Thalassobaculum sp. OXR-137: one gene and its partner. Each later gene encodes a partner of the first gene's protein in a complex. Links are inferred from orthologs where the notes say so. Each region holds a gene or a part of one and is shown on either strand. Other genes may lie near its edges.

The links.
Region 2: the proteins of uvrB (region 1) and T8K17_RS08350 are in contact, whole or in part, in a crystal structure (PDB 7EGT), measured with the Thermus thermophilus proteins. The link is inferred for Thalassobaculum sp. OXR-137 from one-to-one orthologs. Residues at the interface, in WP_096411307.1 of Thermus thermophilus: Glu23, Leu25, Arg26, Asp27, Gly28, Glu29, Arg30, Phe31, Arg55, Glu326, Asp327, Phe328, Glu379, Ser382, Gln383, His398, Gly400, Arg401; in WP_096412145.1 of Thermus thermophilus: His654, Arg656, Phe657, Gln666, Asp668, Glu669, Lys680, Arg681, Leu682, Ser683, Lys685, Tyr686, Ala687.

Annotation. Positions count from the first base shown.
Region 1 is NZ_CP139715.1:2,368,468-2,375,687, reverse strand. The notes cover bases 2,862-5,820. They hold uvrB (excinuclease ABC subunit UvrB), read left to right. Parts: upstream 2,862-3,201; coding sequence 3,202-5,439; downstream 5,440-5,820. Other genes in these bases: T8K17_RS11080 (YeiH family protein), read right to left, coding at 5,455-5,820; T8K17_RS11090 (ATP-binding protein), read left to right, coding at 2,862-3,149. Outside these bases: T8K17_RS11100 (alanine--glyoxylate aminotransferase family protein), read right to left, coding at 1-688; T8K17_RS11095 (SDR family NAD(P)-dependent oxidoreductase), read left to right, coding at 852-1,604; more of T8K17_RS11090, read left to right, coding at 1,731-2,861; more of T8K17_RS11080, read right to left, coding at 5,821-6,465; T8K17_RS11075 (LysR substrate-binding domain-containing protein), read left to right, coding at 6,559-7,220. UniProt on the Escherichia coli protein: The UvrABC repair system catalyzes the recognition and processing of DNA lesions. A damage recognition complex composed of 2 UvrA and 2 UvrB subunits scans DNA for abnormalities.
Region 2 is NZ_CP139715.1:1,768,928-1,776,302, forward strand. What follows is about bases 2,846-5,959. They hold T8K17_RS08350 (ATP-dependent helicase), read left to right. Parts: upstream 2,846-3,241; coding sequence 3,242-5,677; downstream 5,678-5,959. Other genes in these bases: T8K17_RS08345 (chloride channel protein), read left to right, coding at 2,846-2,892; T8K17_RS08355 (50S ribosomal protein L11 methyltransferase), read left to right, coding at 5,689-5,959. Also shown: T8K17_RS08335 (NAD+ synthase), read right to left, coding at 1-422; T8K17_RS08340 (GNAT family N-acetyltransferase), read right to left, coding at 485-991; more of T8K17_RS08345, read left to right, coding at 1,123-2,845; more of T8K17_RS08355, read left to right, coding at 5,960-6,564; T8K17_RS08360 (DUF1127 domain-containing protein), read right to left, coding at 6,650-7,036; NAD-dependent DNA ligase LigA, read right to left, coding at 7,274-7,375. UniProt on the Escherichia coli protein: A helicase with DNA-dependent ATPase activity. Unwinds DNA duplexes with 3'-5' polarity. Translocates on single-stranded DNA with 3'-5' polarity. Initiates unwinding more efficiently from a nicked substrate than double-stranded DNA.

The DNA of each region.
Region 1 (7,220 bases):
CGTCCCGGTTGATGAGATCCCAGGCCTTCTCGCTGATGCTGGCGATGCCGAGGCCCGGTGGGCACATCAGCGCCTTCTGCGAGGCCGAGACGACAACGTCCACGCCCCACTCGTCCGCCCGCATCTCCGCGCCGCCCAATCCGCTGACGCTGTCGCAGGCCAGCACCGCATCGGTCTCGCCGACGATCGACCCCAGCGCCTTCAGATCGGTCAGCGCGCCGGTGGAGCTCTCGCTGTGGACCGTGAACACCGCGTCGTAGCGCTTGTCCTTCAGCGCCTGGCGCACGCCGTCCAGATCGATCGGCGCGCCCCTGTCGGAAACCACCTCGTCCACCTCGGCCCCGATCGCCTCGGCGAGACGCCGGAACACCGGGCCCCATTGGCCGTTGGTGGTGATCAGGATCTTCGCGCCCGGACCGGCGACGTTGACCATGGCGGATTCCATGGCGCCGATGCCGGTGGAGGCGAACAGGAAGGGCGGCACGCCGCTGCGTCCGAGGATCGGTTGCAGCCGGCGCTGGATGGCCTGGAACCGGTCGAGGAACTCGGGACCGCGATGGGCGACCATCGGCCGGCCGGCGGCCTTGAGCACCCGTTCCGGCACGGCGGTCGGCCCCGGCAGGCGCAGTCGATAAGGCAGCGCCACCCCGGCAGGTGTGCCTTGGTCGGCAGAGCGGGTCTCGGTCATGATCGGATCTCGGAAAGCGGTGGGAACGCTATCGAAGCAGGGGCGGCGCGTTTCGGCAAGACCGGCTCTTTTCGGCTCCCGACCCCCGACGCGGTGCCGTCGGTGTCTTGGCGCTGCACCGCAGCACGCCTAAAGTCAGCGCTCATCAATTCAGGAGACGAAGATGGATCTCGGACTTTCGGGCAAGGGCGTGATCGTGACCGGCGGCACGCGGGGCATCGGCCTGGCCATCGCCAAGGCCTGCCTGGCGGAAGGGGCCAAGGTCTCGATCTGCGGCCGCACCCAGGAGTCGCTGGATGCCGCCCTGGCCGAGCTCGGCGGCGATGCGCCGGCGGAGAACGTCCACGGCGCGATCTGCGATGTCGGGGACGCCGAGGCGCTGGCCGCCTATGTGCAGACCGCGACCGACGCCCTGGGCGGTCTGTTCGCGCTGGTCAACAACCCGTCCGGCTTCGGCGCCACCGACGACGAGGAGGGCTGGAAGAAGGGCATCGACGTCGATCTGATGGGGGTGGTGCGCGCCACCTGGGCCGCGGCCCCGCATCTGGAGAAGACCGGCGGCAGCGTGCTGAACATCTCGTCCATTTCCGGCATCGGTCCCAGCGGCTCCATCCCCTACGGGGCGGTGAAGGCGGCGGTGATCCAGCTCACCCAGTCCCATGCGGTCCGCTACGCGCCGCAGCGCATCCGGGTGAACTGCATCGCGCCGGGCTCCATCGAGTTTCCCGGCGGAAGCTGGGAATGGCGCCGTTACAACGATCCGGACAAGTACTTCGCCACCCGCGACAAGATCCCATTCGGCCGGATGGGCACCCCGGAGGAGATCGCGCGTGTCGCGGCCTTCCTGGTCTCCGACGCGGCCAACTGGGTGACCGGGCAGACGATCGCGGTGGACGGCGGCCAGAACTACGGCTGATCGGCTGGGCCGCCAGGGACCGGACTCCGGGCCGGCGATCGGCCGCACCCGTCGGGGGCGCGACACCGGTGCAGACCTGCTATTGTCGTGCCGAGTGACAACGCCCAGGCCCGGAGCATCTGTCCCATGGCGGAGATCACCCGAGACGGTCCTTCCCTCGCCGGCGCGCGTACCGACGAAGCGTCGCTCAGCCGGCCGCGCGTGGCGGATATGCCGGGCCCGGCGAAGAAGCGGCTGAAGCGGTACCTGCCCAAGACCCTGTTCGGCCGCGCCCTGCTGATCATCGTCACGCCCGTCGTGCTGATGCAGCTGATCTCGGCCTACGTCTTCTACGAACGGCACTGGGAGATCATGACCCGGCGCCTGGTGCACAGCCTGGCGGGCGACATCGCCTTCCTGATCGAGGAGCTCCGCCCGCCGGTCAGCCAGGACTGGGTGGCCGAGCTGTCCGAGCGGGCGAGCCGGCATTTCGACATCGAGCTGCGCTGGCAGCCCGAGGGCATCCTGCCGAACCAGCCGATCTATTCGGTCTTCGACCAGACGCAGGAGGCGATGAAGGACGCGATGGAGACCAAGGTCCATCGCCCCTACATCATGAACACCGAAACCATCGACCGCCGGATCGAGATCCTGGTGCAGCTTCCCTCCGGCGTGCTGCAGGTCCTCGCCCACAAGAAGCGGCTCTTCACCTCGACCACCTACGTCTTCCTGCTCTGGATGTTCGGCTCGTCGCTGGTGCTGTTCGCCATCGCCATTGTGTTCATGCGCAACCAGATCCGGCCGATCCGCCGGCTCGCCATCGCCGCACGCGCTTTCGGCCTCGGCCGCGAGGTGACCGGGTTCAAACCGGAAGGCGCGACGGAGGTACGCCAGGCCTCGGCCGCCTTCCTGCAGATGCGCGACCGCATCAACCGCCAGCTTTCCCAGCGCACCGAGATGCTCGCCGGAGTCAGCCACGACCTGCGCACGCCGCTGACCCGGATGAAGCTCGAACTGGCCATGCTCGGCGATAACGACGACACCGCCGAACTCAAGGCCGACGTGAACGAGATGGAGCGCATGGTGGAGGGCTACCTCGCCTTCGCCCGGGGCGAAGGGGCCGAGGTGCCGGTGGAGATCGACATCGGCACCCTGGTGAACGACCTCATCGCCAACGAACGCCGCGGCGGCACCCGCATCGTCTACGAGCAGCCCGACGACGGCCAGGCGGTGCTGCCGGCCCGCCCCGACGCCCTGCGCCGGGCGGTGGCGAATCTGGTCCAGAACGCGGCGCGATATGGAACCCGCGTGAACGTGGCGGTGGTGCGGACCGGCGATATGATCGAGATCACTGTCGACGACGACGGCACCGGCATCCCGGAGGACCGCCGGGAGGAAGCGTTCCAGCCGTTCAAGCGTCTGGAGCCCTCGCGCAATCTGGAGACCGGCGGCACCGGCCTCGGCCTCACCATCAGCCGCGACATCGTGCGCAGCCACGGCGGCGACCTGACCCTGGAGGACTCGCCGCTCGGCGGCCTGCGGGCGGTAATTCGGCTGCCGATTTAGGGCACACCTCAAAGCTGTTCCCTTTTCGTACCCCCGACCTTATGTTCTCAGCATGAGCACAGACCTCATCGAAGCCCAGCTTGAGCATCTCCGCGGCCTGCGGCAGGAGGTGAACGCCACCAACCGGGCGATCACCGCCGAGATCAAGGCCGACGTCGCCGCCCAGGATGCGAGCGTCCCGTTCCAGGTCGTGTCCGAGTTCCAGCCGGCCGGCGACCAGCCCCAGGCGATTCAGGAACTGATCAAGGGGATCCACGCGAACGAACTGGATCAGGTGCTGCTCGGCGTGACCGGGTCGGGCAAGACCTTCACCATGGCCCACGTCATCCAGGAGGTGAAGCGGCCCGCCCTGATCCTGGCGCCGAACAAGACGCTCGCCGCCCAGCTCTATGGCGAGATGAAGAGCTTCTTCCCGCATAATGCGGTGGAGTATTTCGTCTCGTATTACGACTACTACCAGCCGGAAGCCTATGTGCCGCGCACCGACACCTTCGTGGAGAAGGAATCCTCGGTGAACGAGCAGATCGACCGGATGCGCCACTCCGCCACCCGCGCCCTGCTGGAACGCGAGGACGTCATCATCGTCGCCTCGGTGTCCTGCATCTACGGTATCGGCGCGGTCGAGACCTACGGCAACATGATCCTGAAGCTGAAGGTCGGCGAGCGGGTCGACCGGACGGCGACCATGCGCCGGCTGGTGGAGCTGCAGTACAAGCGCAACGACGCCAGCTTCCACCGCGGCACCTTCCGGGTGCGCGGCGACAGCCTGGAGATCTTTCCGGCCCACTTGGAGGACCGCGCCTGGCGCCTGTCCCTGTTCGGCGACGAGCTGGAGGCGATCCAGGAATTCGACCCGCTGACCGGCGAGAAGACCTCCAGCCTCGACCAGATCCGGGTCTTCGCCAACTCGCACTATGTCACCCCGAAGCCGACGTTGCAGCAGGCGGTCCGCCTCATCAAGGAAGAGCTGAAGGTCCGGCTGAACGAACTGAACCTCGCCGGCAAGCTGCTGGAGGCGCAGCGGCTGGAGCAGCGCACCACCTTCGACATGGAGATGATCGAGGCGACCGGATCCTGCGCCGGGATCGAGAACTACTCGCGCTATCTCTCGGGCCGCAATCCGGGCGAACCGCCGCCGACCCTGTTCGAATACCTGCCGGAGAACGCCCTGCTGATCGTCGACGAGAGCCATGTGACGGTTCCGCAGATCGGCGGCATGTTCAAGGGCGACTACGCCCGCAAGTACACCCTGTCGGAATACGGCTTCCGCCTGCCGTCCTGCATGGACAACCGCCCGCTCAAGTTCGAGGAGTGGGAGGACATGCGGCCGCAGACGGTGTTCGTCTCGGCCACCCCCGGCCCCTGGGAGCTGGAGCGGACCGGCGGCGTGTTCACCGAGCAGCTCGTCCGGCCGACCGGCCTGATCGACCCGGTCTGCGAGATCCGGCCGACCAAGAGCCAGGTGGACGACTGCATCGCCGAATGCCAGGACGCCGCCGCCCGCGGCCACCGGGTGCTGATCACCGTCCTCACCAAGAAGATGGCCGAGGCGCTGACCGAGTACATGAACGAGGCCGGAATCAAGGTCCGCTACATCCACTCCGACGTGGACACGCTGGAGCGCATCGAGATCATCCGCGACCTGCGGCTCGGCGTGTTTGACGTGCTGATCGGCATCAACCTGCTACGCGAGGGCCTGGACATTCCCGAATGCGCCCTGGTCTGCATCCTCGACGCCGACAAGGAAGGCTATCTGCGCTCCAAGACCTCGCTGGTGCAGACCATCGGCCGCGCGGCGCGAAACGTCGAGGGCCGGGTGCTGCTCTATGCCGACCGGATCACCGACAGCCTGGAATACGCGCTGGGCGAGACCGAGCGCCGCCGCCAGCGCCAGATGGAATACAACACCGCCCACGGCATCACGCCGGAGAGCGTGAAGAAGAACATCGGCGACATCCTGCAGAGCGTCTACGAGCGCGGCGACCACGTCTCGGTGGATACCGGAAGCGGCGAGGGCGAACTGGTCGACAAGCCGATCCGCCAGATCATCGAGGAGCTGGAAGTCCGGATGAAGGCGGCCGCCGCCGATCTGGAATTCGAGGAGGCGGCCCGCATCCGCGACGAGCTGAAGCGCCTGGAAGCGGCCGAACTGGGCGTCACCACCGACGGCAAGCCGCTGCCGAGAGGCGGCGTGGTGCGCCTGAAGGTCGCCATCCAACCGCCCAGCGGCCGCCCACCCGAGAAGGGCAGCGGCAGCAAGGGCAAGGCCCGGAAGCGGCGCGGCCGCTGAAGCCCGGTCGCTGTTTCAGAGCAGCGGCAGAAGTCTGGTGGACAGGATCGCCAGCGTGACCAGCAGCAGGATCGACAGCACCCCGGCCGCCAGCACCCGCCCGCCCGAGGCCAGCACCGAGCGGAGGTTCACCGACAGGCCGAGTGCGGCCATCGCCACCAGCGTCAGGTTGGCCGAGGCGGCCTGCATCGGACCGGCCGCCGCATCGGGCAGCAGGCCGAAGGACCGGCACAGCATCAGGGCGATGAAGCCGAGGATGAACCACGGCACGAGAACCGACAGGGGCAGCCGTCCCCCGCCCCGCCGGCCGTAGCGCAGCCCGGCGGCCAGCACGACCGGCCCCAGCATCAGCACCCGCACCAGCTTCACCAGCGTGCCGATCTGTGCGCTCACCGCGCTGACGGGCGCGGTCGCCGCCAGGACCTGCGGCACCGCATAGACACTGAGCCCCGCAACCACGCCGTAGTGCCAGTCGTCCAGCCCCAGGGCCAGCGCAGCAAGCGGCAGCAGCAGGACCACCGCGATGCCAAGCACGGCGGTGAAGCCGATCGAGGCGGCCACATCCTCCGAGCGGGCGTCGATCGCCGGCGCCGCCGCCATAATGGCGGAGTTGCCGCAGATCGAATTCCCGCACGACACCAGGGTCGCCAGCTTGTCGTCCAGGCCGAGCGACCGGCCGATCAGGTAGCTCGCGACCAGCGTCACCGTCACCACCGCCACGGTGGTGGCGATCAGCGGCAGACCGGAGGAGGCGATGGCGGCGGCACTGATCGTCCCGCCCAGCAGGACGATGGCGACCTCCAGGACGATCTTGGCGGAGAATGACACCCCCGGCCGGAACCTGTCGGGCAGGCCGAAGAACGTGTGAACCAGCGTCCCGGCCAGGATGGCGACGACGAGTCCGTCCAGATAGACGTGGCCGAAGATCTGGTGCTCGGCCTGCTCGAACCCGTATGCCAGAAACCCGATGGCCCCCGAGAGCATGAGCCCGGGAAGAATCTCCGCCATGAATCGGGGTGTGCGCATTCCATCCTCCTGATTGGGAGGTGGAAACTAGGCATTCCTCTAATCCATAAACATCGAATAATATAAGATGTTTCATTCAATTGGATCGAACGATTGACCCTCGAACAGCTCGCCATCTTCATCGCCGTCGCCGAGCGCGAACATTTGAGCCGGGGCGCGGAATCCCTCGGCCTGACCCCCTCGGCCGCCAGTGCGGCGATCAAGACGCTGGAGACCACCTACGATGTCCACCTGTTCGACCGGGTGGGCCGCCGCATCGAGCTGACGCGCGCCGGACGGGTGTTTCTGGAGGAGGCCCGCCACACCCTCGCCGCCGTCAACGAGGCCAAGGGGCTGCTGAGCGAGTTGGGCGGATTACGGACCGGGCATCTGGACATCGAAGCGAGCCAGACCATCGCCAATTACTGGCTGCCGAACCGGCTGATGCGCTTCTGCGAGCGCCATCCCGGCATCACCCTGGGATTCCGGGACGGCAACACCGCCAATGTCGTGCAGGCGGTGATCTCTGGCCGGGCCGAGCTGGGATTCATCGAGGGAACGGTGGACGAGCCGGCGCTGGCGGCACAGCCGTTCCTGGCGGACGAGTTGGTCATCGTGATGGCGCAACGGGCCGCCGCGATCGCCGCGCGGACCACGCTGGAAACGCTCCATCACCTGACCTGGGTCATGCGCGAGCGGGGATCGGGCACGCGGGCGGAGTTCGAGGCGGCGCTGGACCGCCATGGCATCGACTGCGCCACCCTGCCGACCGCCGC
Region 2 (7,375 bases), 600 kb from region 1 along the record:
CGCACGTCCATCGGACCCGGCATCGGGCCGGCGTCGAACACCCGCTTCTCGTCGAACACGCCGTAGTTCGGCAGGTCGACCTTGTATCGGGCGGCCTGGACCGTGCCGCCGTCGAGCAGCAGCAGCGCGTTGTACAGTTTGTCGCCCTCGGCCCAGGGCGCGCCGAGCAGAATCGCCGGGCCGCCATCGGCGGTCTCGGCGGCCAGCGCTTCCACCGCGTCGCGGATCTCGGCGACGAACATCGGCTTCAGGACCAGATCCTCCGGCGGATAGCCGCAGGCGTAGAGTTCCGGGGTCAGGATCACGTCCGCACCCTCGGCCGTCGCCTGGGCGCGCACGCGCCGCAGCTTGGCGAAATTACCCTCGACGTCGCCGACGCGCGGGTTGAGCTGGGCCAGGGTGATGATGAGCGTGTCTGTCATGGCGAAACAGTTAGCGCGCCCAGGGGGCGGGGGCAATGCGGATCAGGCGTAACGGGCGGTTGTCAGCCGCTGGATGCCAGGGTTTCCAGGTCGCTGCCGCCCACCGTATAGGGCAGCCAGGTACCGCTCCGGCTCAGGCCGAGGCGCGAGTAGAAGTCGCGGGCCTTGTTGTCGGTCTTCACCGAGAGGTCGAGCTTGACGCAGCCGTGATCGATCGCGACCCGGGCGAGCGAGGCCATCAGCCGGCGGCCGAGGCCGGTGCCGCGCAGGTCGCCGTCCACATACAGGTCCTCGACATACAGTTTCGGCCGGCCGGCCCAGGTCGAGTAGACGAAGTAATAGACCGCGAGGCCGACCGCCGTGCCGTCCGCCCGCTCGGCGATCATCGCCCGGAAGTAGGGGCGGTCGCCGCTGCCGTCCCGGCGCAGGTCGTCGGCGCTGCCGGTGACATAGTCGGCGGCCTCCTGCACCTGGGCCAGCGCGCGCACCAGGCCGCGGACGGTTTCGGCATCGTCGTCTCCGGTCTCCTCGGGAGCGCGGAAGCGGGCGGGTCTGATCGTGATGTCCATGCCTGTGATGCTATGCCCAGGCGGGCCGCGACGCCAACCGCTTTCCTTGGGACGCCGTCAGGTCTTTGACGGATCGCGGATCGTCGCTAAGCTGCCGTCTCTGTTGCGTTTCCCGGCGGGTCCCCGCATTCATGGCGAACCGGTACATCCAAGACTTGAAGCGGCTGGTCGGCAACGACCAGGTCGTCATGGCTGCCGTCGCGGTAGCGGTCGGCGGGGCTGCGGCCGGCGGCGCCATCGTTTTCCGCGAGTCCATCGATTTCCTGCAGCTGCTGTTCCTCGGCTTCCGATCCGACCGGGTGGCGACCTACGCCGCGGAGACGGAGTGGTGGCGGCTGATCCTGGCACCGGCGATCGGCGGGTTGCTGGTCGGTCTGTTCTGCAAGTTCGTGATGCCCGGCGGGCGACCCCAGGGCGTGGCCAACGTCATCGAATCCAGCGCCCTGCGGGCCGGGCGGATGTCCATGCGTCAGGGGCTTGGGGCCGCAATCATCAGCGCGACGTCGATCGGCTGCGGCGCGTCGGTCGGGCGTGAAGGTCCTGCGGTGCATCTGGGCGCGTCGCTGGCCAGTTTCCTTGGCCGCCAGCTCAACCTGACCCGCAGCCAGGCGCGTACCCTGCTGGGCTGCGGCGTGGCGAGCGCGGTGGCGGCCTCGTTCAACGCGCCGATCGCCGGGGTGTTCTTCGCCCTGGAAGTGGTGATCGGGCATTATGCGCTCTCGGCCTTCGCGCCGATCGTCATCGCCTCGGTCTTCGGCACGATCCTGTCGCGAATCTGGTTCGGCGACTTCCCCGCCTTCGAGGTGCCGGGCCATCACATCACCTCGTTCTTGGAATTCCCGGCCTTCGTCATCCTCGGCGGGGTCTGCGCCGTGGCCGCCGTGGCGCTGATGCGGGTCGCCGCCTTCGTCGAGGTGCAGGGGCAGCGCCTGCCGCTGCCCCGCTGGCTGCATCCGGCGGTGGCCGGGTTGGTGGTCGGCGTGGTCGCCCTGTGGTTCCCGGAGATCCTGGGCGTCGGCTACGAGGCGATGGACGGGGCTCTCAATGAGGTCGAGGGCTACGGCCTCGAGCTGATGCTGACCCTGGCGGTGCTGAAGATCCTGATGACGGCGCTCTGTCTCGGGGCCGGTTTCGGCGGTGGGGTGTTCTCGCCGTCGCTGTTCATCGGCGCGATGATCGGCGGCGCCTACGGGATCGTCGCCGCCATCCCGTTCCCGGACCTGGCCTCGGGCCACGGCGCCTACACGCTGATCGCCATGGGGGCGGTGGCGGCGGCCACGCTCGGGGCGCCGATCTCCACGATCCTGATGATTTTCGAGATGACCGGCGACTACAAGCTGACCGTCGGCGTGATGGTCGCGGTGGTCATCGCCTCGGTCATCACCCGGGTCTGGCACAGCCCGTCCTTCTTCACCGACCAGCTCCGGCGGCGGGGGGTGCATATCCATGGCGGCCACGACGTCACCGCCCTGCGCAACCTGAAGGTCCACGACCTGATGCAGCAGGATCACGTTTCGGTGAACAAGGATGCCGGGCTCGACAGCCTGCGCAATCGGCTGCGTCTGGCGCCGATGAACGAGCTGTTCGTGGTCGATTCGGAGGAGAAGCTGGTCGGCACCATCACCCTGGCGGATCTGGGCGAGGTGGCCTTCGACCTGTCCCATGACCGCGAGTACACGGCGATCGACCTGGCGCGCAAGCATCCGCCCTTCCTGGAGATCGGCGACGATGTGGAGAAGGCGATCCGACGGTTCTCGGAAGCCGAGGAAGGGCTGCTGGCGGTGGTCGACTCGGCCGAGCGGATGCGGCTGATCGGCTGCCTGCACGAGCGCGACGTGATGCGGGCCTACAACCAGGCGCTCATCACCCAGCAGGCCGAGGAACACGGCGAGACGATCTGACAGCGCTGCGTCGATGTAAGGCTGCGTGGATGTAAGTACGGGGGGTGCCGAAGCACCCCCCGTTTCCCCGTGAACCGCAGGCACATGGGACCGGCTCAAGACTGCACCGAGCGATCCGGGGGAATCCGCTCATGGGCCGGACGGCCTGGGCCGCCAGCCTGCAACTTACCCTACGAGGTAACCCGCGATCTGGATTTGTAAGGCAAACGTTATAATAAAAGGTTAAATTCGATTAATGTCGCAATCCTGTTTGTAGGGACGATCCGGCGGCGGTTCGAGGCCGGGCCGAGGCACCAGCCGTGCGACTTAGGCCTGCGGATCGCCCCTCGGAATGCTATATGCTGGGGTCATGGCGGATCTGTTTTCAAAAGACGATGACGGCGGGATCGACCCGGCGGCGTACCGGCGTCCTTCCGGTCCGGCCCCGGCCTATCCCGGCCCTGGACATGTACCGGCGATCGGCGCGCGCGGCGGCTATCTCGACGGGTTGAACGAGGGCCAGAGGGCGGCGGTGGACGCGCTGGACGGACCGGTGCTGGTGCTGGCCGGGGCCGGTACCGGCAAGACGCGGGTGCTGACGACACGGCTGTCCCACCTGATGGCGATGGGCAAGGCCAAGCCCTGGAACGTGCTGGCGGTGACCTTCACCAACAAGGCCGCGCGAGAGATGAAGGAGCGGGTCGGCCGAATCGTCGGCCCGGCGGCGGAGCAGGTCTGGCTCGGCACCTTCCACGCGCTCTGCGCCCGCATCCTGCGCCGCCACGCCGAGCTGGTGGGGCTGAAGTCGAACTTCACCATCCTCGACACCGACGACCAGATCCGGCTGCTGAAGCAGGTGCTCCAGGCCGAGAACGTGGACGACAAGCGCTGGCCCGCCCGCGTGGTGATGGGCGTGCTGCAACGGTGGAAGGATCGGGGCCTGACCCCCGACAAGATCGGCGTGGCCGAGGCCGGCGACATGGCCGGCGGCAAGCTGCAGGACATCTACAGGCAGTATCAGGACCGGCTGACCACCCTGAACGCCGCCGATTTCGGCGACCTGCTGCTGCACTGCCTGACCCTGTTCCAGACCCGTCCCGAGGTGCTGCAGCAGTACCAGACCCAGTTCCGCTACATCCTGGTGGACGAGTATCAGGACACCAACGTCGCCCAGTATCTCTGGCTGCGGCTGCTGGCCCAGAGCCACAGGAACATCTGCTGCGTGGGCGATGACGACCAGTCGATCTACGGCTGGCGCGGGGCCGAGATCGGCAACATCCTGAAGTTCGAGAAGGACTTTCCCGGCGCCAAGGTCGTCCGGCTGGAGCAGAACTACCGCTCCACCTCACGCATCCTGGCCGCCGCCTCCGACCTGATCGCCCATAATGAGGGGCGGCTCGGCAAGACCCTGTGGACCGAGGGTGCGGACGGCGACCAGCTCACCGTGCGCGGCGTATGGGACGGCGAGGAGGAGGCAAGGGTCGTCGGCGACCGGATCGAGGATTATCAGCGCGCCAAGGTGCCGCTGCGCGAGATGGCGGTGCTGGTCCGCGCCGGCTTCCAGACCCGCGAATTCGAAGAGCGGCTGATCACGCTGGGCGTGCCCTATCGGGTGGTCGGCGGCGCCCGGTTCTACGAGCGCAAGGAGATCCGCGACGCCATCGCCTATCTGCGGGTGATCGCCCAGCCGGATGACGACCTCGCCTTCGAGCGGATTATCAACACTCCCGCCCGCGGCATCGGCAAGACCACCGAGCAGGTGCTGTTCCAGCACGCCCGCTCCACCAACATCCCGCTCACCATCGCCGCTGAACAGCTTGTGCAGAGCGACGAGCTGAAACCGGCGGCGCGCCGGGCGGTCGGCGGGTTGATGGGCGATTTCGCGCGCTGGCGCGAGGCGTCGCAGAGCGAGGATCCCTCCGACCTCGCCCGCATGGTGCTGGACGAGAGCGGCTATACCGCCGCGCTGCAGAAGGACAAGTCGCCGGAAGCGCCGGGCCGCCTGGAGAACCTGAAGGAACTGGTCACCGCCCTGGAGGAGTTCGAGAGCCTGGGCGGGTTCCTGGAGCACATCTCCCTGGTGATGGAGAATGCCGAGGCCGCCGATGGCGAGCAGGTCAGCCTGATGACCCTGCACGCGGCCAAGGGCCTGGAGTTCGACGTGGTCTTCCTGCCGGGCTGGGAGGAGGGGATGTTCCCGAACCAGCGCGCCCTGGACGAGAACGGGGCGGCCGGCCTGGAGGAGGAGCGGCGGCTCGCCTATGTCGGCCTGACCCGGGCGCGCAAGAAGGTGGAGATCGTCTTCGCCGCCAACCGCCGTGTGCACGGACTGTGGCAAAGCGCCATCCCGTCGCGCTTCGTCTCCGAGCTGCCGAGCGAACATGTTGAGATGATCAGCGAGGCCGGGCTCTACGGCTCGGGCAGCAGCGGCTACGGCGCCGGCGGCTACGGTTATGGCGGCGGTCGCACCGGCTACGGGCGCGGCGACGGCATGAGCTACGACCGCGACGACGACGCCAAGCTTCCCACCTGGGACAGCGCCGGACGCGCCGGCAAGGTGGCCGGCCGTGGCCCCGGCTACATGCGGCGCGGCGGCGGATCGATCCGCACCCGCGCGCCGGTGATCGACGGCGAGGGCTATACGGTCGACCGATCCAAGCCGGCGAAATACGCCGTGGACGAGCGGGTGTTCCACCAGAAATTCGGCATGGGCACCGTCACCAAGGTCGACGGCGACAAGCTGGAAGTCGAATTCGACCACGCCGGGCACAAGAACGTGGTCGACACCTTCGTCTCCAAGCCGTAAATCCGGCGTCCATGAGCTCTCTTTGGCGCATTGCCCTTACCGTGCCGGCCAAGGCTTCAGAAGTCGTGGCCGATGCCCTGTCGCCTTTCGTGTCCGCCGTGACCGCGCTGGAGGATTCCCCCGGCGGCACCTGGACGGTCGAAGGGATTTCCGAGGACGAGCCCGAGCGGCCGGCGATCGTCGCCGCCCTGGCTTTGGCCGCCGCGACGGTCGGCACGCCGCCGCCGGACACGGTGATCGAGCCGCTGCCGGACGTCGACTGGCTGGCGCTGAACCGGCAGTCCTTCCCGCCGATCCGAGAGGGTCGTGTGTGGATCCGCGGCTCCCATGTGGAGGAGGCCGCACCGGCCTCCAGCGTGGAGCTGCTGATCGACGCCGCCCGCGCCTTCGGTTCCGGCAGCCATCCGACCACTGCGCTCTGCCTGCGGGCGATTCAGGATCTGGTGAAGCGGCGCACGCCGCGCAACGTGCTGGACCTCGGCTGCGGCTCCGGCATCCTGGCGATGGCGCTGGCCAAGCTGGTGCCCTCGGCCCGGACCCTGGCGGTCGATCTCGATCCGGTGTCGGTGGCGACCGCGCAGGAGAACGCGCAGATGAACCGGGTCGCCCGGCGGATCGAGACCCGGGTTTCCAACGGCTGGCGCTCGCCGGCGGTGCGGGCGAAGGCGCCGTTCGATCTGGTGGTGGCGAATATCCTGGCGGGGCCGCTGGCGGAGATGGCGCCGTCCCTGAAGCGCGGCCTCGAGCCGGGTGGCATCGCCATCCTGTCGGGCCTGCTGAACCAGCAGGAGCGTTGGGTCATTTCGGTGCACCGGACCCAGGGGCTGCGGCTGATCCGGCGTTACCGGCGCAACGGCTGGAGCGCGCTGGTCTTCGCCCGTAGCTGATCGTTCATACCGCAGTGCACAAAAAGCAACGGCCGGCACACGAGGTGCCGGCCGTTTTGCATCAGGCCGCTCTAGGGGGAGCGGGTCAGGCGGCGTGACGCACGTCGGTATTCGCGGCGGTGCCGAGGGTCGTGGCGCGCAGGTGCGGCTCGACCGGATTGGCGGTCTTCGGCGCCACGGCGGTGGCATAGCTCTCGCTCGGGGTGCCGACGACTTCGACATCGACGCGGCGGACAACGCCGGCCCGCAGGGCGGACAGGTCGATGCCGATATCGGCGAGCATGCGCGGGCTCAGGTCCTCGACCGCCGCCATCGTGCGGCGGTGGGCCAGGCTGGCGCCGAGGCTGCGGAAGCCGCGGACGATCAGGCCACGGATGTAGGCGCTCTGCATGGCCCGGGCCCGAGCGACCAGCGCGGACGGGTCCTCCGGCAGAGCCGAAGACACGCGCAGGATATCGTTCTGGGTGGACATCGGGTTTCTCCTTGGAACATCAGACCGGGTCACTGCCCGGCTGTTACTGTCCCTAATCTGGTCAGAAACGCGCGGCGCACCACGCAAAGTTTTGCGCTGCAGCATTGCGTTTGACGCATACCTATGGGTGTTAGGTATGCGTTAACCAGCCATCAGACATGCGAGAAAGAAAATTACGCCGCGGCGCGCATTGGCAAACCGGCGCAGCAATTCTCATGGCGTGGGAGAGTTGAGGCGTTACCCGCCGATCAGGGCGAGCCATTCATCTTCGCTGAGCGTCGCGACGCCGAGCGCTTCAGCCTTCGCCGCTTTCGAGCCGGCATCTGCGCCGACGACCAC